3 regions of the Paenibacillus sp. NRS-1781 genome follow, and region 3 is predicted to be linked to each of the others. Evidence: riboswitches for the same ligand, from Rfam matches in the RefSeq annotation. Region 3 holds a riboswitch; each other region holds the start of a gene.
What was found. A riboswitch is a leader RNA that binds a small molecule or an ion and turns the genes downstream of it on or off. The one in region 3 is predicted to bind glycine.

Region 1: it holds a riboswitch for glycine, as region 3 does, so the genes downstream of both, sdaAB (L-serine ammonia-lyase, iron-sulfur-dependent subunit beta) here and gcvT (glycine cleavage system aminomethyltransferase GcvT) in region 3, are expected to answer to the same signal.
Region 2: it holds a riboswitch for glycine, as region 3 does, so the genes downstream of both, ACIFO6_RS22845 (alanine/glycine:cation symporter family protein) here and gcvT (glycine cleavage system aminomethyltransferase GcvT) in region 3, are expected to answer to the same signal.

The regions. Positions count from the first base shown of each region.
Region 1 covers NZ_JBITPI010000038.1:11,732-18,629, forward strand. Annotated here, with positions in the region: gene ACIFO6_RS14180 (response regulator transcription factor) at 1-443, shown strand, start outside; gene ACIFO6_RS14185 (pyridoxamine 5'-phosphate oxidase family protein) at 647-1,108, shown strand; gene ACIFO6_RS14190 (Ig-like domain-containing protein) at 1,243-3,579, shown strand; gene sdaAA (L-serine ammonia-lyase, iron-sulfur-dependent, subunit alpha) at 3,670-4,569, opposite strand; gene sdaAB (L-serine ammonia-lyase, iron-sulfur-dependent subunit beta) at 4,559-5,248, opposite strand; glycine riboswitch at 5,460-5,573, opposite strand; gene ACIFO6_RS14205 (hypothetical protein) at 5,997-6,203, shown strand; gene ACIFO6_RS14210 (amino acid ABC transporter permease) at 6,280-6,898, opposite strand, start outside.
Region 2 covers NZ_JBITPI010000076.1:24,010-30,907, forward strand. Annotated here, with positions in the region: gene ACIFO6_RS22830 (Gfo/Idh/MocA family oxidoreductase) at 1-50, shown strand, start outside; gene ACIFO6_RS22835 (Gfo/Idh/MocA family protein) at 81-1,070, shown strand; gene ACIFO6_RS22840 (glycoside hydrolase family 1 protein) at 1,099-2,556, shown strand; glycine riboswitch at 2,747-2,823, shown strand; glycine riboswitch at 2,841-2,935, shown strand; gene ACIFO6_RS22845 (alanine/glycine:cation symporter family protein) at 3,095-4,513, shown strand; partial or broken gene ACIFO6_RS22850 (aquaporin) at 4,611-4,941, shown strand; gene glpK (glycerol kinase GlpK) at 4,972-6,465, shown strand; gene ACIFO6_RS22860 (LacI family DNA-binding transcriptional regulator) at 6,724-6,898, opposite strand, start outside.
Region 3 covers NZ_JBITPI010000006.1:83,698-90,595, forward strand. Annotated here, with positions in the region: gene ptsP (phosphoenolpyruvate--protein phosphotransferase) at 1-1,269, shown strand, start outside; gene gcvPB (aminomethyl-transferring glycine dehydrogenase subunit GcvPB) at 1,387-2,856, opposite strand; gene gcvPA (aminomethyl-transferring glycine dehydrogenase subunit GcvPA) at 2,853-4,208, opposite strand; gene gcvT (glycine cleavage system aminomethyltransferase GcvT) at 4,328-5,428, opposite strand; glycine riboswitch at 5,509-5,605, opposite strand; glycine riboswitch at 5,606-5,793, opposite strand; gene gcvH (glycine cleavage system protein GcvH) at 6,094-6,489, shown strand; gene ACIFO6_RS02160 (PTS mannitol transporter subunit IICB) at 6,884-6,898, shown strand, end outside.

The DNA of each region.
Region 1 (6,898 bases), on a different contig from region 3:
TTACGCGTTCGGGAGTTCACCACAATTTTGCGTCTATTCCTGAAGAAGTGGTACGGCTAAGACGAACGCCCGAGGAGATTGCAGCGGCGGCGGTGGACGCGGGAGAATGTTTGCGAAAAGGCATGCATACGGTGGATGTGGCGTTGCAATATATTCGTACACATTTTACAGAGGAATTGTCGCTGGAGAAGGTGGCTTCGGTTGTCTTTTTGAATCCGGTGTATTTCAGCCAGTTGTTCAAGCAAAAAACTGGACAAGGCTACAAGGATTACGTTATTTGCTTGCGGATGGAGGAAGCAAAGCGGCTGCTCAGTGATCCTCATCTTCGGTTGGCCGATATTTCCGAGCGGATTGGCTATCAGGACATGCGGCATTTTACACAGGTGTTCCGGCGCAAATGTGGAATGACTCCGACCGAGTATCGGCATCAGGGAGTCAAATAAGGCGGTATCAACGAAGGAATGATGGAAGTTCCTCCAGTATAAGGCTGTTTCATGAGTAGGGCTGTAGAGCATCTACTTGGGAGCAGTCTTTTTCGTGTCTCCAGCCTGTAGCTGTTCAACCAATTTGCGAGCTGCATTAGATAAATAACGATCCTTTGTGGTACTTTGAAGATATAGGCCAAATGTAAAGGGGAATATACTTTATGAAGACACCAAGGATCGGCAAGGAGCTGTTCACGCTGTTGGACGGCAAGGCATTGGAGAACAAGCAGCATGAAGCGATGATGCTGCTGACGGTCACGGAGGATCAATGGCCGCATATTGCAATGATTAGCGTGGGCGAGGTTGTAGCGCTGGATGAGGGAAATCTGCGTCTGGCACTATGGCCGGGCACGACAACGACGGGCAACATGATCCGTACCAGGAAGGCGACACTCGCGGTGTTCATCGGCGGGAAGGCGCATTATGTCCGATTGTCGCTGGAACACTTGTCGGCTTTACCCAGGGCCAAGCATGTACGCGAACGGTTTGCGGCACAGGTATTCGCAGCCAGAGAGGATTCTGCTCAATATGCGGATATCCTGACAGGTGTTACGGTCCGACTTAAGGAGCCAGAAGCAGTGTTAAATCGCTGGGAAGAAACAGTGGCAGAACTGTTAATGTAAAATGTAGTAGTTAATAAGGACCAAATTTTCTTTAAAGCCTAAACTATTCTTTTCCACATGTCGAAATAAAACGTAGGTATAAGGATTTTGCGAAATCCTTAATTTTAAGTTTTGAAATGGGAGGGAATTAGATTTTGAAGAATAGATGGTCCGGTTTCTTGGCGTTGGTCATCCTGATCTCAAGTTTTACATCATACGCAGGGTTTGCATCCGCAGCTGATCCGGTGCTTTCCAAGATTGTCCTTTCCTCTAACGAGGTAACTGTGCAGCAGGGGGATGCGGCTGCGTTGACGGCTACGGCTATTTATGCCGATGGGACGACTTCAAATGTAACGGTAAGCACGGATTGGAAAAGTGATAATACTGCTATTGCTACGGTATATAACGGTACGGTTTCAGGTAAGGGCGAAGGGGATGCGACTGTGGTTGCGACCTATAAAGATAAGATACAATCGGTTCAGGTACATGTAACGAAAAAGGTTAAGGCGCTCACATCCAGTGTACAAAGCTTGAGCTTGCGTTCAAGCGGCACAGGACAGATTAATCTGACAGCGACTTACAGTGATAATACAACTGCTCAGGTTTCGGGCGATGCTACCTGGACCTCGGATAACCAGAAGGTAGCAACCGTAGTTAACGGATTGGTTACCGCTCAGGGAGCAGGTACAGCCAACATTAAGGCCGTATACGGTCAACAAACCGTAACGATTGCTGTGCAGGTAGAACAGGTTAAACGCTTGGATGTCAGTCCATCTGAGGCTTCCCTTTTGCTGAAGGATACCGAGAAGGTCAAATTGACGGCGACCTTCCCGGATGGAACGGTGCAGGATGTTACTGAGTCTGCCGAGTGGAGCTCCAGCAATGCAGCCGTAGCGGATGTGCTGAAAGGCACCATTACCGGCTACAGCGCAGGTAAAGCGACGATTACAGGTAAATATGGTACGATGTCTGCTACCATTTCGGTGGATGTCGATCAAACGAATAAGCTGAAAGCCAGCGAATCCAGTATTTTTCTCCGTTTGGATGAATCCAAGAAAATACAGGTTTCTGCGGTGTACCCAGATGGAACGGTAACGGATATCACAGATAAAGCTACATGGTCCACAAGCGATGAAAAAATTGCGACAGTGAATAAAGGAACGATTATGGCCATTGGAGCGGGTTCGGCTACGGTGACCGCTAAGTATGGTGATAAGACGGTTTCGATTAAGACAGACGTAGAAACCTCCAGATATCTGAATTTGAGTGAGGACAAGCTGAGCCTGAATGCCAAGGAATCCAAAAAGCTCAAGCTGACCGCGACGTATGTAACAGGTGTGGAAGAAGATATCACGGATAAGGCAGAGTGGAAGTCCAGCAATGAAGATATTGCTTTTGTCAGCAAGGGTGAAGTAACGGGCTATAAAACAGGTGAGGCTACAATCACAGCTTCCTATGGCGGCAAAACAGTCACAGCGACGGTATCTGTGAATGTGCCTGGTGACCTGTCCCTGTCCTCCAAAACAGCAACGATTGATATTGATGAGGATTATGTTGCTACTCTGACCGCTACGTATGCGGATGGTCGTAAGGAAGATGTGACACAGGATGCAGAATGGACTTCAAGTGCGGCGGATGTTGCTTCGGTGTCCAAAGGAACCATTACGGGTAAAGCAGCGGGTAAGGCGGTTGTTACCGCCACTTATAATGGCAAAAAGCTGACTATTAATGTACAAGTCGGTCTCGTAGACCGTTTGGAAACAGACACACGCGTGATTGCGCTGGGTGCCCAGGAAACGAAGCAGTTGAAAGTAACAGGCGTCAAGAGCGGCGGTACAAAAACAGATGTAACCAAGGATGCGACCTGGACTACCAGCAGTGTGAAGGTGGTCGAGGTTAGCGAGGGCTTGATCAAAGCGAATGGCAGTGGTAAGGCTACTGTTACAGCTTCTTATGGCAAGCAAAGCATTACATTTACAGTAGAAGTGGATGTAGCGCAACAGATTGAGGCAGATGCTATCGCGCTATCGCTTAAATCCGGAGATCAAAAAACCATCGCAATTGTGGTCAAATCCAGTGATGGCAAAGAAAAGGACGTTACGGCCCAAGCCGAATGGAAAACGTTAAATTATAAGGTAGCTACAGTCAAAAAGGGCCAGGTTACCGCGGTAGGCTACGGTAAAACCAATATTCAAGCGAAGTTTGGCGGGAAATATATCACCGTACCTGTGGATGTCGATACGCTTAAATATCTGCAAACCGACGAAGTCTCGCTGAATTTGAAAGCAGGACAGGTAGCCAAGGTTACGGCTACAGCTACGTATAAGGATGAGTCGGAGAAGGATGTATCCAAGCCGGCAGTCTGGTCCTCGTCCCGAATTATTGTTGCCACAGTCAAAGACGGCAGCATTAAGGCACAGGGTAAAGGTAAAGCTGTGATTACCGTGAAATATGCAGGAAAAACGACGAAGGTACAGGTGAACGTACAGTAAGAAAAAAGGGGTGTCCCAAAAGCCATGGAAATGGCAATGGGACGCCCCTTTGCTTTAAGAAGGATATTCGGTGGCACTACCGCTTAGAAGCTATGACTTATCCTTCTTGGCTGGTATGTTGCGCGTAAGCGACTCCGTCAGACGCTTGCCGGTCGGCGTTTGGGCCAGGCCGCCCTTGGCTGTCTCGCGGTGCTTGGATGGCATCGCGCTGCCGACTTCGAGCATCACGTCGATGACTTCGTCAGACGGGATGGCGCTGCGCACACCCGCCAGAGCCATATCCGCAGCGGCAAGCGCGGTCACGGCTCCCAGCCCGTTGCGCACGATGCACGGAATCTCCACGAGTCCGGCGACGGGGTCGCAAATCAGGCCGAGCGTGTTTTTGAGCGCGAGGCCTACTGCATGGATGGCCTGGTCTGGCGTACCGCCGCGCAGCTCGACCATGGCCCCTGCGGCCATCCCGATGGCTGAGCCAATCTCGGCCTGACAGCCTCCCTCCGCACCGGAGATGAAGGAATTGTTGGCGATGACGTAGCCAATCGCTCCAGCGGCGAACAGTCCGCGCACCATATGCTCGTCATCCCAGCCGAATCGCTCCTGCGCGCTGATGAACACGCCGGGGATGACTCCGCATGAGCCTGCGGTGGGCGTGGCGACAATGCGACCCATGGACGCATTGACCTCCGATACGGAGAGGGCATACGCCATGGCGAGTACCGAGGCATCGCCGGAGCAGGTTTCTCCTGCGCGCAAATATTCCGTCAGGCGTTTGCCGTCGCCGCCCGTCAATCCGCTGCGGGATACAGTGTCCTGTGTTTGCCCGCGATGAACGGCTTCCTTCATGACTTCGTAATAATCAGACATTTGGCGGAGGATTTCTTCCTCTGGTGTGTTCGTCTCTTGCACCTGTTCCTTGATCATCATGCGCCCAATCGTAGTGGATTCCTCGGCGCACAAGGCACCTAATTCATGCAGATGGCTAAACCGCATCGGATTCAGCTCCTTTTTTCAAGTTAATCATTTTGATTTCATACATATGAGGCAAAGCTCGCAGCTCTGCAATTAATTTAGCCGGAGCGGGACTATCTGTTTCAATGGCAGTGAGCGCTTCGCCATCCCGGCCTTTGCGATCCACGTGCATGTAGGCAATGTTAATGTCAGCTGCGCCCAGCGCCGAAGTCACCGCGCCCAATGTTCCGGGCTTATCCGAGTGGAGAAGCACCAGCGTAGGCAGCTCTCCGGTTAGGTTGACCCGGAATTCGTTGAGCTGCTGAACATGAATGTTTCCGCCGCCGATGGAGGAGCCTAGCAGCGTGCGTTGATCTTCACCCTTCCATAGCTCGAAGCGGACCGTATTCGGATGAGGGGCGGGCAGTCCGCTGACAGCCAACTCTACTTCCATCCCGGCCTGCTCTGCACATTGCTCGGCATCTGGAATCCGGTAGTCGTCTGTATCGTAATTCAGCAGTCCGGCAATGAGTGCCAGGTCTGTGCCGTGTCCCTTGTACGTATCGGCAAATGAGCCGTACAGCGTCATGCGGGTACGGTCAGGTTGCACACCGAGCCAGTGCCGGGCAACACGTGCGAGCCGCACCGCGCCAGCGGTATGTGAGCTGGAGGGTCCGGTCATAGCCGGACCGATAATAGAAAATACATCCTTGAAACGCATGGTGTGGCCCCCTGTATGTTTGAATACCATAGTATATGGTGCTGCCGCGCCTTTGCGCGGGTGTGACGGCTTCTAATGCTGACGCAGCATGTGAGTACAAAAAAGGACAGGATAAGGAAATTTCCCTTATCTCTGTCCTCGTTACCTGAGAGTTTCGTACGGTGTCATACCCGCCTTACCCCTTGGGTGGCTTGCGCTCTCTCCAGAGTTGCGTCAGATGACGATACATGGACCTGAGAGATTATCCGCCAGCCGGGTGCTGACGTCTTGCTCCTTCGGTGCTGCCGGGATGTGATTCCCAGACAGGCTCTCCCGTCATCTTCATTCGCGTATACCGTTCAACATTTCCTCCTAAGCGTAATGTATGCCATGCCTGGTGTCAATCACAGGTTGGGATTTTACATAATTTAGGACTCTTCGTTCCATTCGGCCAGGTCAAGGCAGAGGGCGCGTTGACGGTAGCAGAAGCGCTTCAGCACCAAAGCATGGAGCCTATTCCAATCCAGCCAAAGGCATGAGTACGGAAGAAGCTGCATCTCCGGTTATTTTTGGTGCTGAAAATTAATCTGTGGTTGGTTTTTTCAATGATCGTGATAGTCTATTCTTAATTGATATATCCATATACTGGTGATAGGATAAGTTCAAATTATTCCGACTAAATCGGTGTGTAATGTTCATGAGAGGTTTAACATCAAGCGTGGTGCGCATAAGCAGGACAAGACCATGGAGAATGGAGGAAGCATATACATTGAGTAGCGAGCCGGTGTTGGAAATCAAAGGGTTAACGGTATCTTTTGGCATTAAGGATGAATATTACCCCGCAGTCGACCATCTGGATCTGACGGTCAACCCCCTCATGCGCTCAAGGACCTACAGCAGGCGCAAGCTTCCATTGAGGAGCTTCGCACCTCAATGGAAGCTTGCGGATCGGTATCACTTTGCTGGAGCTGGATAACCGGATGGACCTTGGCATTGTGCTGACAAAACGTTCAGGCTGGCGGCAGCCCTGATCATGCTACGCGTGCTGAATGCTAATGAGTGCGCACCTCCAGCCTGCGTGCAAGCAGCGACATGCTGTAATTAACAGCGAAGTACAAGAAGGCGGCGAATAGCAGAGCAGGAATGACGAAGGACTGATTTTGACCGCCAACAATCTGAATGTTATGCGTCAGCTCCGGCAGACTGATAATGACCGCGAGAGAAGTATCCTTGAGCAGGGAAATGAACTGGCTGACGATAGGTGGCACCATGCGGCGGAGCGCTTGTGGCAGAATGATATGCCATAACGTTCTGGAATAGCTCAGCCCGGAGGACCGTGCGGCTTCAATCTGTCCTTTATGGACGGAGTTCAAGCCGCTACGGACAATCTCGGCGATCATGGCCCCCTCAAAGATCGACAGGCCCGTAATAGCTGCCCATTTGAGCGAAATGGACAGGCCGATGGACGGTAAGACCATACCGATGAAGAAGATAATGAGCAATAACGGAAGATTGCGAATCAGATCGATTAAAAAGGCCGCTACTTGTGAAATGACAGGTAAACGCGTATAGCGCAGGATTCCAAACACGATACCAAGCACGAAGCTGAATATGATGGAATAAACGGAGACCTCCAGCGTTAGCAGGAAGCCCTCCAGTATAAAACGCACA
Region 2 (6,898 bases), on a different contig from region 3:
AAAACGGCTTTAAGCAGCCTTCCCCGTCCATCGTTGATTTCCGGCGATAGGTTCGTTATCAAGAAAGGAGTTACGCTAATATGAAGCTTGGAATAATTGGAACAGGGTGGATCAGCACAGAATGGGTTAAAGCCGTGAAAGAAGCTGGCGGCTGGGAAATTACAGCACTCTTTGTTCGAAATAAGGACAAAGGCGCAGCTTTTGCCGCCGAGTGCCAGCTTGAAAACATTACGCTGTATGACAGTTTGGAAGAAATGGCTCAATCCGATATGGATGCCATTTATATTGCTACCCCCAATTCCTTGCACATGGCGCAAGCGCGTCTATTTTTGGAGCATGGCAAACATGCGATTGTCGAAAAACCGATTAGCCTGACAGAGCAGGAATTGCAGGAGGCTTACGAGTTGGCTAACCGAAATGGCTGCTACCTGCTGGAAGCGGTTCGTCATATCCATGAGCCTAATTTTTTGTGCCTTAAGGACAACTTGAAGCGCGTGGGCAATATCCAGGGTGGCACCTTGTACTCCATGCAATTTTCCTCCCGGTATGATCAGTTGCTGTCAGGAGATACTCCTAATATCTTTTCTCTGTCTTATGGCGGGGGTGCATTAATGGATTTGGGTGTGTATTCGCTGTATTTTGCCATTGATTTGCTCGGAGCCCCGACATCAGGCCTGTACTGTGCCAAAAAGCATGAGAATGGCGTGGATTTGGGCGGCCCGATCCTACTGTCGTATCCCGATTTTACACTGGTGATCCAACTGGCCAAAAATGCTGTAACCACCAACCGTGTTGAAATTTACGGGGACCAGGCCACTATGATCTCCAGTGGTGTCTCTGGTATCACGGACGTAACAGTTCTGGATGTTCGTACTCAGGAAACAGATACTGTAAGTGCTCTGGAAACGCATCATTTCATGTTTTACGAGGCTCAGGAGTTTTATCGGATCATTGCCGAAAAGGACAAGGACCGCTACGAAGAATTGAAGTCATTGAGCATTGAGGTTCAGAAGATCAGCAATGAGCTGCGTTATCAAAATGACATTTATTTTGAAGATGGACAAAAATAACTAAAAAAAGAAAAGAGGCTCTCATCCCATGACTAAGATATTAAAAGGATTTCCGAAAAACTTTCTGTGGGGCGGGGCAACCGCAGCCAACCAATTGGAAGGCGCCTTTGACGTAGATGGAAAAGGATTGTCCAGTGCGGACGTAATTGCCTATGTACCCAAAGCAGAGCGCACAAACGATCATGCTATAGAGATTTCGTCCGAGCGACTTGAAGACATTTTGGCTGGCAAGGTAAATGCCCGTTTTCCAAAGCGCGAAGGTGTGGACTTTTTTCATCATTACAAAGAAGATATCGCATTATTTGCGGAAATGGGCTTTAAGGTATTCCGCATGTCCATTAACTGGTCGCGGATTTTCCAAAATGGTGATGATGCGGAGCCGAATGAAGCAGGACTGCAATTTTACGATAATGTATTTGACGAGCTGCGTAAGTATGGGATAGAGCCACTGGTGACATTGTCCCATTACGAAACACCGCTAGGTCTGACACAGAAATATAATGGCTGGCTTGGTCGTGAAGTGGTACAACACTACGTCAATTATGCCGAAACGGTGTTTACACGTTATAAGGATAAAGTGAAGTACTGGCTGACTTTTAATGAGATCAATGTGATGACGATGAGTCCGTTCACAGGTGGTGGTGTGGTCATTGACCGTGTAGATAACAAGCAACAAGCCATCTATCAAGCCCTGCATCACCAGTTTGTGGCGAGCGCATTGGCGACAAAACGAGGACATGAGATTATTCCTGGCTCTCAAATCGGCTGTATGCTGGCTCGTATGGAAAGCTATGCACATACGTGTAACCCGGAGGATGTGCTGAAAAGTCAGCATGAAAACCAGATGAATCTGTTCTTTACGGATGTACATGCCCGTGGGGAATATTCAAATTATATGAACCGTTATTTTGAAGAAAATAATATTGTTTTGCACACAGAACCCGGCGATGCCGAGATTCTGAAAAACAACACGGTCGATTACATCTCATTCAGCTATTACATGACCTTGACTGTCTCGGCAGGTCCGGAAGGTGAGAAGGCAGCGGGGAACCTGATTGGAGGCGTGAAAAATCCGTATTTGCAATCCTCTGACTGGGGCTGGCAGATTGATCCGATCGGCCTGCGTGTTACGCTGAACACATTATATGACCGCTATCAAAAGCCGCTGTTCATCGTGGAAAACGGCTTGGGTGCATATGACAAGGTGGAAGAAGACGGCTCCATTCACGACACGTATCGCATTGATTATTTGCGCCAGCATATTGCCCAAATGAAGGAAGCGATTACGGACGGTGTGGATTTGATTGGTTACACCAGTTGGGGGCCTATCGACCTTGTGAGTATGTCTACTTCCGAAATGTCCAAGCGTTACGGATTTATTTATGTTGATATGGACGATGACGGTAACGGAACACTGAAGCGCTCCAAGAAGGACTCTTTTGACTGGTACAAAAATGTAATTGTCACTAACGGAGAAGAACTGTAATCCAAGTTAACTGAATATAACCCAATATGGTCTGGGGGTGGGTGCGGCTGAGAACATCATGAGGATGAATTCGGCCAAGTCCGCCCTTATTTTATAGGCTCGTCCTAAAAAAACGAAACACCTTCACAAATTTTTCACTTGTAAAAAGCTGAAAGTTTTCTGTATAATAAAAACAATTTCATATGTCTGGTTGATGTTTGCGGGAGATGGAACGTAAGTTCCGACCGAAGGGGCAAAACTCTCAGGTGCTTGGGCTGATTACAGCAACAAGCGGGACCGTAAACGGACAGAACTCTGGAGAGACCCTTAATTGGGCGCCGAAGGTGCACCGCAGATATCATCTGCTTAAACTCTCAGGCAAAAGGACAGAGACGCGAATAACCTGTGACAGGGGATGCCCTAGGCTTTTTTATGAGCTGTTAGTGGCTGAATCCTGCACAAGATGGTTGTATTTTTTCGTGCCTTTAACCTCTCCAGGAGTCGAATCAGCGGATTTGACTCTTTTTTGTTTTTTAATATGCTAGAGGAGCGGGTTGAAATGAATTTGGTACATGTGCTAGAAATGATTGACAGCTGGATGTGGGGAGCGCCGCTTCTAATTCTCGTCATGGGCACTGGGTTGTGGCTAACGATCCGTCTGAAGCTACTTCAGGTTGTTCGATTGCCCCTGGCGCTCAAGCTAATTGGTAAAGCGCCGGATGAAGGCAGCGGGGATGTCAGTAGCTTTGGAGCATTGAGTACAGCACTCGCAGCTACTGTAGGTACAGGAAGTATCGTTGGCGTTGCGACTGCGATCAAACTGGGTGGACCCGGCTCATTATTTTGGATGTTGGTTGCAGCTTTTTTCGGAATGGCAACCAAATACGCGGAAGGATTATTATCCGTTAAATACCGTGTTAAAGACCGGAACGGACAATTTTCGGGTGGACCCATGTATTATATTGAAAAAGGGCTTGGCCGCCGTTTCAAGCCGCTGGCGATGTTGTTTGCCTTTTCTGGTATTCTTGTAGCGCTATTTGGAATCGGTACTTTTCCGCAAGTAAAGGCTATCGTTTCTTCTACGGAAAGTAGCTTTGGAATACCAACAGTAGTTACAGCAATCGTTATTTCCGTGTTAACGGCTGTTGTAACGATTGGAGGACTCAAAAGTATTGCCAAGGTATCCACAAAGATCGTTCCATTCATGTCGGGGCTCTATATCGTAGTTTGTTTAATCGTTCTCATTAAGTTTGCAGGAGAGCTGCCTCATGCGATCGCTTTAGTATTGCAAGGGGCTTTCTCGACCACATCCGCGACTGGTGGTTTTGCCGGAGCCACGATTATGCTGGCGATGCGAAGCGGGGTAGCCAGAGGTATTTTTGCCAATGAGGCCGGACTGGGCAGTGCACCAATTGCAGCCGCAGCTGCCAAAACCAAATGGCCTGCGGAGCAAGGGCTAATATCCATGACAGGCGTATTTATCGATACGATGATTATTTGTAATCTGACAGGGTTTACGTTGCTAGTTACAGGAATATGGAGTGGAAATGATGATGGAGGTCTGATGACCCAGCATGCGTTTTCCAGTGCCTTTCCGGCTGGGGCAGAGCTCGTGACGATTAGCCTTATTTTATTTGCGTTCACAACGATACTTGGCTGGAACTACTACGGGGAGCGCTGCGTTGAATATTTGCTTGGGGTCAAGTGGATTAAACCGTATCGCTATCTATTCATCGCTCTGGTAGCAGGAGGCGCGTTCATCAAGCTGGAAGCCATTTGGCTGCTGGCAGATATCTTTAACGCCATGATGGCCTTCCCGAACTTGATTGCACTGCTTGGCTTGTCGGGAATTGTAGTTGCTGAGACCCGTACCTATATGGATTCCCTGTACCCCAACAAGAAAAAGGGAATGCTTGCCGGTGCCAGTGCCGGAGCAGCCATAGACATAGAAGAAAAAGGACAAACAGTCAACTCATAAAGGAGTGTCCCTCAGCCACTACAGGTTGGGAGGACACTTCTTTTTTTACTGTAAATATCGTCTTATTCAAGCTCTTTTGATGTTATTGTTGTGGGCTATGACTGGATTCCAAGGGCTTCGGCAAGGCGGGCGGCTAAAAGTCATTGTGGGTTTTCTGGTTGTCAGCATCGGCTTGTCCTTGGGCGGGACGACAGGTTATGCTATTAATCCGGCTAGAGATTTGGGGCCGCGTCTTGTGCATTGGTTGCTGCCGATTGTAGGGTCATTGTTTGGGGGCGCTTTCGAGGGTTGTTTTACCAGATCGTATTTAAAGGGAATATGACTCCAGCTTTTGGATTGTGCTGGGTATGATTGTAGTAGTGCTTATGGTTACCTTTCGTTTCAGCCGTACTTATAAAAGTGATAAAGCTCATAAAATGACAGCATAAAATGGTTTCATTACAGGGGGGAGATTAACGATGGAAAAATATATTTTGTCACTGGATCAGGGAACAACCAGCTCAAGAGCGATTTTGTTCAACAGTAAAGGGGATGTGGTGTACTCGGCTCAGCGGGAGTTTCCGCAATACTTTCCTCATCCCGGCTGGGTGGAACAGAATGCGAATGAAATCTGGAGCTCCATTCTGGGGGTCATTGCATCCTGTCTATCCGAATCCGGTGTAAAAGCGAAGCAGATTGCCGCCATCGGCATTACCAATCAGCGTGAGTCGGTAGCGGTGTGGGACAAAAATACAGGACTACCTGTGTATAACGTACTTGTATGGCAGTCACGCCAAACCTCGGAAATCTGCGAAGAACTGAAGCAGCAAGGGCATGAAGAGCTATTCCACAGTAAAACAGGGCTGTTGATTGACCCGTATTTCTCTGGCACAAAAGTGAAGTGGATACTGGACCATGTAGAAGGTGCGCGCGAAAAGGCGGAACGAGGCGACTTGCTGTTCGGTACGATTGATTCGTGGCTAATCTGGAAGCTGTCCGGCGGCAAGGCGCATGTGACCGACTATTCCAACGCAGCCAGAACGCTGATGTATAATATTTATGAGCTAAAGTGGGACGAAGAGCTATTGGACATTCTAGGTGTGCCAAAAAACATGCTGCCTGAGGTACGGCCTTCTTCCGAGGTATACGCGCACACCGTGGATTATCATTTCTTTGGTCAAAATATACCGATTGCTGGCGCAGCAGGTGACCAGCAGGCGGCTCTATTTGGTCAGGCTTGTTACGAAAAAGGGATGATCAAAAGTACTTACGGCACAGGTTGCTTCATGCTGATGAACACGGGCGATCAACCCGTGGAATCCAAGCACGGACTCATTACAACCATCGCTTGGGGGCTGGAGGAAGGCAAGGTGCAATATGCGCTGGAGGGGAGTGTCTTTGTAGCGGGCTCGGCGATCCAGTGGCTTCGTGACGGTCTGCGCATGTTCCGTGAAGCCAAAGACAGCGAAGCCTATGCAGCCCGCGTGTCCTCTTCGGAAGGGGTGTATCTGGTACCTGCTTTTGTCGGACTGGGCAGTCCGTACTGGGATAGTGAGGTGCGTGGAGCGATGTTTGGCCTGACACGGGGTACCACGAAAGAACATTTTATTCGTGCAACACTGGAGGCACTTGCTTACCAGACGAAAGACGTGCTTGCCGCGATGGAAATTGACTCCGGCATTGCCGTGAAGACGTTGCGAGTGGATGGGGGAGCCGTGCTGAACAATTTTCTGATGCAATTCCAGAGCGATATTCTGGATGCCACAGTAGAGCGGCCTGTGATCCATGAGACGACGGCACTGGGAGCCGCATGTCTGGCAGGCTTGGCGATTGGATATTGGAAGAGCATGGATGAACTGCGCAAGCGTGTGAGGGTGGAGCGATCTTTTGCCCCCGCTATGGATGAAGAAACGCGCAGCAGCTTGTATGAGGGCTGGAAAAAGGCCGTGAACGCGACGATGGCCTACAAGTAACAGCTTAAATGAAGGGTCTCTTCTGGAGCAACGCAATGTCTTTTTCGGTTACATGTAAGACAGTTGAATAGGGCGTTATATTTTATCCGCTCCACCACTGTTGTTTACTCTAAATAAAACTTAAATGCCCCGTAAGATGGATACTTTCTCTCAAAGTGTCCATCTTACGGGGCACAGGCATGTAACACGATGGTGACTCCCTTTTTTGCTAAAGAGTTATAGAAAGCTGACGCACTCTTTGAGATACGCATGGATATGCTAGCCCTGAACCATCGTATGGTTCCAATTTTGCATCGCTCCGCAGGAACTGCGAATGACTAGCTCCGGTTCTACTTTAATACATTTCGTTTCCATTTGTTTATTCATCAGGTCAAATAGCACCATAGCAGCTAGTCGGCCTATTTTTTGTTTATCTTGTTTTACAGTGGTCAGT
Region 3 (6,898 bases):
CCTGCAGAAATTGCCGAAGAAACGATTGTACTTGCAGAGGATTTGACACCTTCCGACACGGCTCAGCTGAATCGCGAATTTGTTAAAGGCTTTGCAACCAACATCGGCGGACGTACTTCGCACTCGGCTATTATGGCTCGTTCACTTGAAATTCCTGCGGTTGTAGGAACGAAAAATATATTGTCCCAAGCTAAAAGCGGCGATTTGATTATCGTCGACGGTCTGGACGGTCACGTATTTGTGAACCCTTCCGAAGAGATCGTTGCGGAATACCAAGCAAAACAGGTGGCATACGACAAGCAACGCGAAGAGTGGCGCAAGCTGCGCGGCGAAGCTACGGTTTCCGTCGATGGTGTGCACGTCGAGCTGGCAGCTAATATCGGTACGCCTAACGATGTAGCTGGTGTACTGGATAATGGTGGCGAAGGAGTCGGCTTGTATCGTACTGAATTCTTGTACATGGGACGCGATAAGCTTCCATCCGAAGAAGTACAGTACACAGCATACAAAACCGTTCTGGAAAGAATGGAAGGCAAACCGGTTGTAGTCCGCACGTTGGACATCGGTGGCGACAAAGAGCTTCCTTATCTGGATCTGCCGAAAGAAATGAATCCGTTCCTCGGATTCCGTGCTATTCGTCTGTGTCTGGATCGTCAGGATATTTTCCGTACTCAATTGCGTGCTTTGCTGCGGGCAAGTGTACATGGTAACCTGCGGATCATGTTCCCGATGATTGCTACGCTGAATGAATTCCGTGAATCCAAAGCTGTGTTGCTGGAGGAAAAGGAAAAGCTGGTAGCCGAGGGTGTAGCCGTATCTGAAGAAATTCAGTTGGGCATCATGGTAGAAATTCCTTCTACAGCGGTATTGGCTGACCAATTCGCAAAAGAAGTTGATTTCTTCAGTATCGGTACGAACGATCTGATTCAGTACACGATGGCAGCGGATCGCATGAACGAACGGGTATCTTATTTGTATCAACCATATAACCCATCCATTCTGCGTCTAGTGAAAATGGTTATTGATGCCGCTCACCGTGAAGGACGCTGGGTTGGTATGTGCGGTGAAATGGCAGGGGATACAACAGCAATTCCATTGCTGTTGGGTCTGGGACTCGATGAGTTCAGCATGAGTGCCACTTCCATTCTGCCAGCACGCAGTCAAATTTCGAAATTGTCCCGCGCGGACATGGAGAAACTGGCTGCAAAAGCTTTGGACATGCAAACAGCCGAGCAGGTTGTTGAATTGGTTCAAAGCATTGAAGGCTAAGGAAGGGTATCACCTTTTCAAGGTATATCTTTTTCCAACAAAAATGGCTGTCTACATACAGCGGCCGGTATCTAACAGATACCGGCTTTTTTGTATGCCCAAAATTGGAGTTTGCTTTTAGCTGCATGAGCAATTCAATATTGGCTTGCGAGCTGCAGTTGCTTCGTCCAGTCGCGTGACTGGAGTGGTATATGGAGCATTCAGCACCAATTCAGGCGTTTCCTCCGCTTCCCGCGCAATTTGGATCATGGTGTCAATGAAGGCATCAAGCGTCTCCTTGCTTTCCGTTTCTGTCGGCTCGATCATGATACATTCCTCTACATTCAGCGGGAAATAAATCGTAGGCGGATGGTAGCCGAAATCGAGCAATCGCTTGGCAACATCAAGTGTACGCACTCCGAATTTCTTTAAGGCGCGCCCGGACATCACAAATTCGTGCTTGCAATATCCCGGATAAGGGATGTCAAAATACGGAGCCAGCCGATGCATCATATAATTGGCATTAAGTACGGCACATTCGGATACCCGCTTCAAGCCGTCAGGACCATAGCTGCGGATATAGGCATAGGCACGGACGAGAATGCCGAAATTGCCGTAAAAGGCTTTGACCCGTCCGATAGAATCTCCCTGTTCTAGGTCCCAATGGTACATTCCCTGTGGATCACGCACAACAAGCGGCTTGGGCAAATACGGAATGAGCCGCTGCTTTACCCCGACAGGTCCCGCGCCAGGCCCGCCTCCGCCATGTGGGGTACTCATCGTTTTGTGCAAATTGAGATGCACCACGTCAAAGCCCATATCCCCGGGGCGGGTGATCCCCATAATGGCGTTGGAGTTCGCGCCGTCATAGTAGAGCAGGCCACCCGCTTCATGCACAATCGCGGCAATGTCAGCGATTTGCTTCTCGAACAGCCCGAGCGTGTTCGGGTTGGTCAGCATAAGCGCAGCGGTGTCGTTGCCTACGGCTTGACGCAGCGCGTCCAGATCCACCAGCCCCTGCGGTGTGGAGGGGAGGGTGACCGTTTCGAAGCCTGCCACAGTGGCGCTGGCGGGGTTCGTTCCGTGCGAGGAATCCGGCACGAGCACCTTGGTACGCCGCTCACCACGCGCTTCGTGGTAGGAGCGGATCATCATTAGCCCGGTCCATTCGCCATGGGCGCCCGCGGCGGGCTGAAGGGTGACGGCATCCATGCCGGTTAACGCGGCCAGATCGTTTTGAAGCGTATGGAGCAGCGCCATGGCGCCCTGGATGCTGTCCTCCGGCTGGTACGGATGGATTTTGGCGAAGCCTGCATAACGGGCGACATCCTCGTTCACCTTGGGGTTGTATTTCATCGTACAGGAGCCGAGGGGATAAAATCCGTTGTCCACGCCAAAATTACGCCGTGACAGTGCTGTATAATGTCGAATAACGTCTACTTCGTATACCTCGGGCAATGCCGCAGGCTCGCTGCGCTGCGCATAATCCGGCAAAAGCTCTGCCACCGGACGCCGGGGAACATCGCATTCAGGCAGTGAATAGGCGATACGGCCGGGTCTGCTCAATTCCAAAATGAGCGCCTGATCTTGTCCTGTAGTATGCGTCATAGCAATCCCCCCAAGATGTGTACGAATTGATCGATCTCTTCCTTTGTTCGTTGCTCTGTCACGGCAATCAGGATGTGACCCGCATATTCCTCATAATTCTGGCCCAAATCGTAGCCGCCGATAAATCCGGCGGCAAGCAATTCGGCTTGCAGTTTATTTATATCCGTACTCTCAGGTAACCGCAGGGCAAACTCGTTAAAGGTGGGTGCGGTAAAGGAGGCGGTTATGCCCTTCAATCCAAGTAATTGCTCCAATGCGTAGCGGCTTTTGTGCAGGTTTAGCGCGGCTACTTCCGCGATGCCCTGTCTACCCATGACGGACAAATACACTGAGGCAGATAAAGCGAGCAGTGCCTGATTGGAGCATATATTAGAGGTGGCCTTTTCCCGGCGGATATGCTGTTCCCGTGCCTGCAAGGTCAGCACGAAGCCACGTTTGCCGTTACGGTCTGTGGTCTGGCCCACAATACGGCCGGGGATACGGCGCATATGAGCCTGAGAAACGGCAAAGTAGCCGCAGGTCGGGCCGCCGAGGGAGGAGGAGATGCCAAGCGGCTGCGCGTCTCCTACGACAATATCCGCACCCTGCTTGTCGGGTGCTTCCAGCAGGCCTAACGCCAGCGGATTGGCGCTGACGACCATAAGACCCTTGTGCGCATGGATCAGGTCAGCCATCGGCTTCAGATTTTCTACGGCCCCGAAAAAATTAGGGCTTTGGACCAAAACAGCCGCCGTCTGTTCCGATATGGCTGTCGCTAATGCTTTCATGTCGGTTACACCATCTGCACAGCCGATTTCCACGATATCCAAATCCAGCCCGCGCGCATAGGCGGCTAGCACCTGGCGTGCCTCTGGATGGACGGTCCGCGATACGATGAGCTGCTTGCGGCGGGTGGCAGCGGCGGCCAATGAGCCTGCTTCTGCCAGCGCAGTCGCTCCATCATACATACTGGCATTGGCTACAGCCATGCCTGTTAATTCGCATATATACGATTGGAATTCGAAGATGGCTTGCAGCTCGCCCTGGCTTACCTCCGGTTGATAGGGAGTGTAGGCCGTATAAAATTCCGAGCGTGAAGTGATATGCTGGATAACGGATGGAATATGATGATCGTAAATCCCTGCGCCGAGAAAGCTGGCGTGCGTGTCTGTATTGGCATTTTGCCCGGCCAGTCCTGATAAGTGGCGGGTTAAGGCTCTTTCGTCTAACCGAGAAGACAGGGGCAGCTCCCCCTTATACCGGATCGCCTCAGGAATATCGCTGAATAAATCGTCGATAGACGATGCGCCGACCGCGCGTAGCATTTCGGCTTGATCCTGTTCAGTCATGGGAAGATAGCGATGCTGTTTCATTGGGTCTGGCTCCTTTCAACCAACAAAATCGTAAAAACGTAGAACGATTAACAAATGATTAATAAACGATTGCGAACGGGGCAGCGTTAGTAATGGATCACGATAGTTATAGTATTAAATCAGCGTGGACGTTTATAAAAGGGCGCTGCTACCACCTCGGCGCGCAGGCGCTTGCCACGAATCTCGACCTCCAACGGTGTGGATAGGGAACTGAAACGACTGTCCACTAGAGCCAAACCCAGATTACGCTTTAAGGTGGGCGACTGGGTTCCCGTTGTGACCTCGCCAATGTGCTGTCCTTCCGCAAAAACGGGATAATGGGCACGTGGGATGCCGCGGTCGAGCATTTCCAGTCCGATCAGCTTGCGTGGAATACCTTGTTCTTTCTGACGTTGCAGGGCCTCTCTCCCGATAAAATCCCCCTTATTCAGCTTGACGAAGAAGCCTAAACCAGCTTCCAGTGGGGAAATGGTAGCGGACAACTCCTGTCCGTACAGCGGCAGCCGTGCCTCGAAGCGCAGCGTATCCCTGGCCCCAAGTCCGGCGGGAACCAGACCATGCGGCTCACCGATGCGAAGCAATCCGTCCCACACTGCCGGTGCATCCACAGCGGGCACATAAAATTCAAAACCGTCTTCACCCGTGTACCCGGTGCGGGAGACGAGCGCTTTTGCCCCGAACAATTGCACATCCTCACGGAATCGGAAGGATGCCAGATTCGTAATGTCCACGTCTGTCACGGCTGCGGTAATACGAGCAGCTTCAGGTCCTTGCAACGCCAGCAGTGCTAACGCATCTGATACGTTTTCCAGATGAACGGATGCAGGAGCATGGCGAAGCAGCCAATCCCAATCCTTGTCGATATTGGAGGCATTCACAACGAGCATGTAACGCTCCGACCCTTTACAGTAAACAAGCAGGTCGTCTACTACACCTCCATCCGGGTAACACAGGAGAGAGTATTGGGCCTGACCTGGCTCCAACTGACTGACATCGTTCGTCGTCACCTGTTGCAGAAATGCTTCGGCTTCCTGGCCTTCGACCAAGAATTCACCCATATGCGATACATCGAACATTCCCGCACGTTGTCGGACGGCCTCATGCTCCTTTTGAATGCCACTGAACTGTACAGGCAGCTCCCAGCCGCCAAAATCAATGCAACGAACCCCCGGCAGCGTGCCGTAGGAGGAATACAGCGGCGTTTTTCGCAAGTTAGTCATTTTTTCACTCCTATCCAGTGTGATCAGCTAAACAAAAAAGACAGGCCGAAAAAAACGTATGGACCGCAGTCCACACACTTTTTTTCAGCTCTGTCCTTGATACCTGAGAGTTACCCCGGTGCGTACCAGGTTTCCCCTTGGGTGATCCGCCTGTATGGCGAATGCTCTCCAGAGATGCGTCCGGCAGAGGTCCTTTTGCCTGAGAGATTCACCTGCGGTGCAGGTTTACTCCTTCGGCGCTGCCCTTGGATCAGCTAAACGTCATCCGGCCCTGCCGGTAACAGCTTGATTCCACTCGCTGGCTACCTTGTTTTCACAGGCGGCAACAGCTAGCGAGTTTTGGCAGTCTCTCCCTCCACGTTCATCCGCGTTTACAGTTATCGGGTATTTCCAAAAGCACTTGTTATAACCCATTAATACGCAAATTTATTCGAAATGTCAACAAAAATGTCATGAAAAACATTATTAAAAACATTTTATTCATAAATAAGGTTATGTAAGCGTTTGTTATATCCTGTCGTATTTTTAGTTAGAACGATATATGGAGAAATGTGAAATATTTTTGTTAGTATTATTGACATGAGAGTTCTTGTTGTCATAATCTTAACCTGTCACAGACGGGTAGGCGAAACGATGTAATCCATATGGAAGCGAGGCGGAGCAGGATGAGTGAAGTGAAGCAGCAATTGTGGTACACAGAGGAACACGAGTGGGTTCAGCGCACAGAGGATGGAACGGTACGAATCGGTATTACGGACTTTGCACAGCATCAACTGGGGGATATCGTTTTTGTGGAGCTGCCTGGGGAGGGAGCAACGATTGAGCAGGGGGCAGAGATTGGTACTATTGAATCGGTAAAGACAGTATCCGACCTGTTCGCTCCGGTGACGGGAACGGTGTTGAAGGTGAATGAAGCGCTGGAAAGCACGCCTGAGCTGGTGAACGAGTCTCCCTATGAAAAAGGCTGGATGATCGAAGTGGAGCTTGGAGAAGATGTAGAGAAAGCACTAAGCAAGCTGCTGTCTGCGGATCAGTACGAGCAATTGACTGCCAATGAGTAATAATGGGGCAAATTAGGTTGGATAACTGAATAAGAGTGGCGTTTGTCCGCTCTGTTTTGTATAAAAATAGTCGCGATGATTGGGCATAGCGGCTATTTTTTGCTGTCTTTTTTGGAAAGCGTAATTACGTTCTTTTATCTTTTTTAGAGGATAGATCTCATACATAAATTGTACTGATGACAGGATGGTTTTTCGACTAAACACTCATGTTACAGGCCATATTAAGAGGAATTATGCAGAAGGATTTCGCGCCTGTTTACCTTAAATTTAAATGTTGTCATCAATGTTCATGACGAAAGTACGTTTTCATTTCGTTGATGAAGATAGCGTTGTCATTTAGTATGAATTTTAAGAAAAGGTAGTGATGCTTTTTACCTATAAGGAGGATATGAATATGAGCACAGTGGAC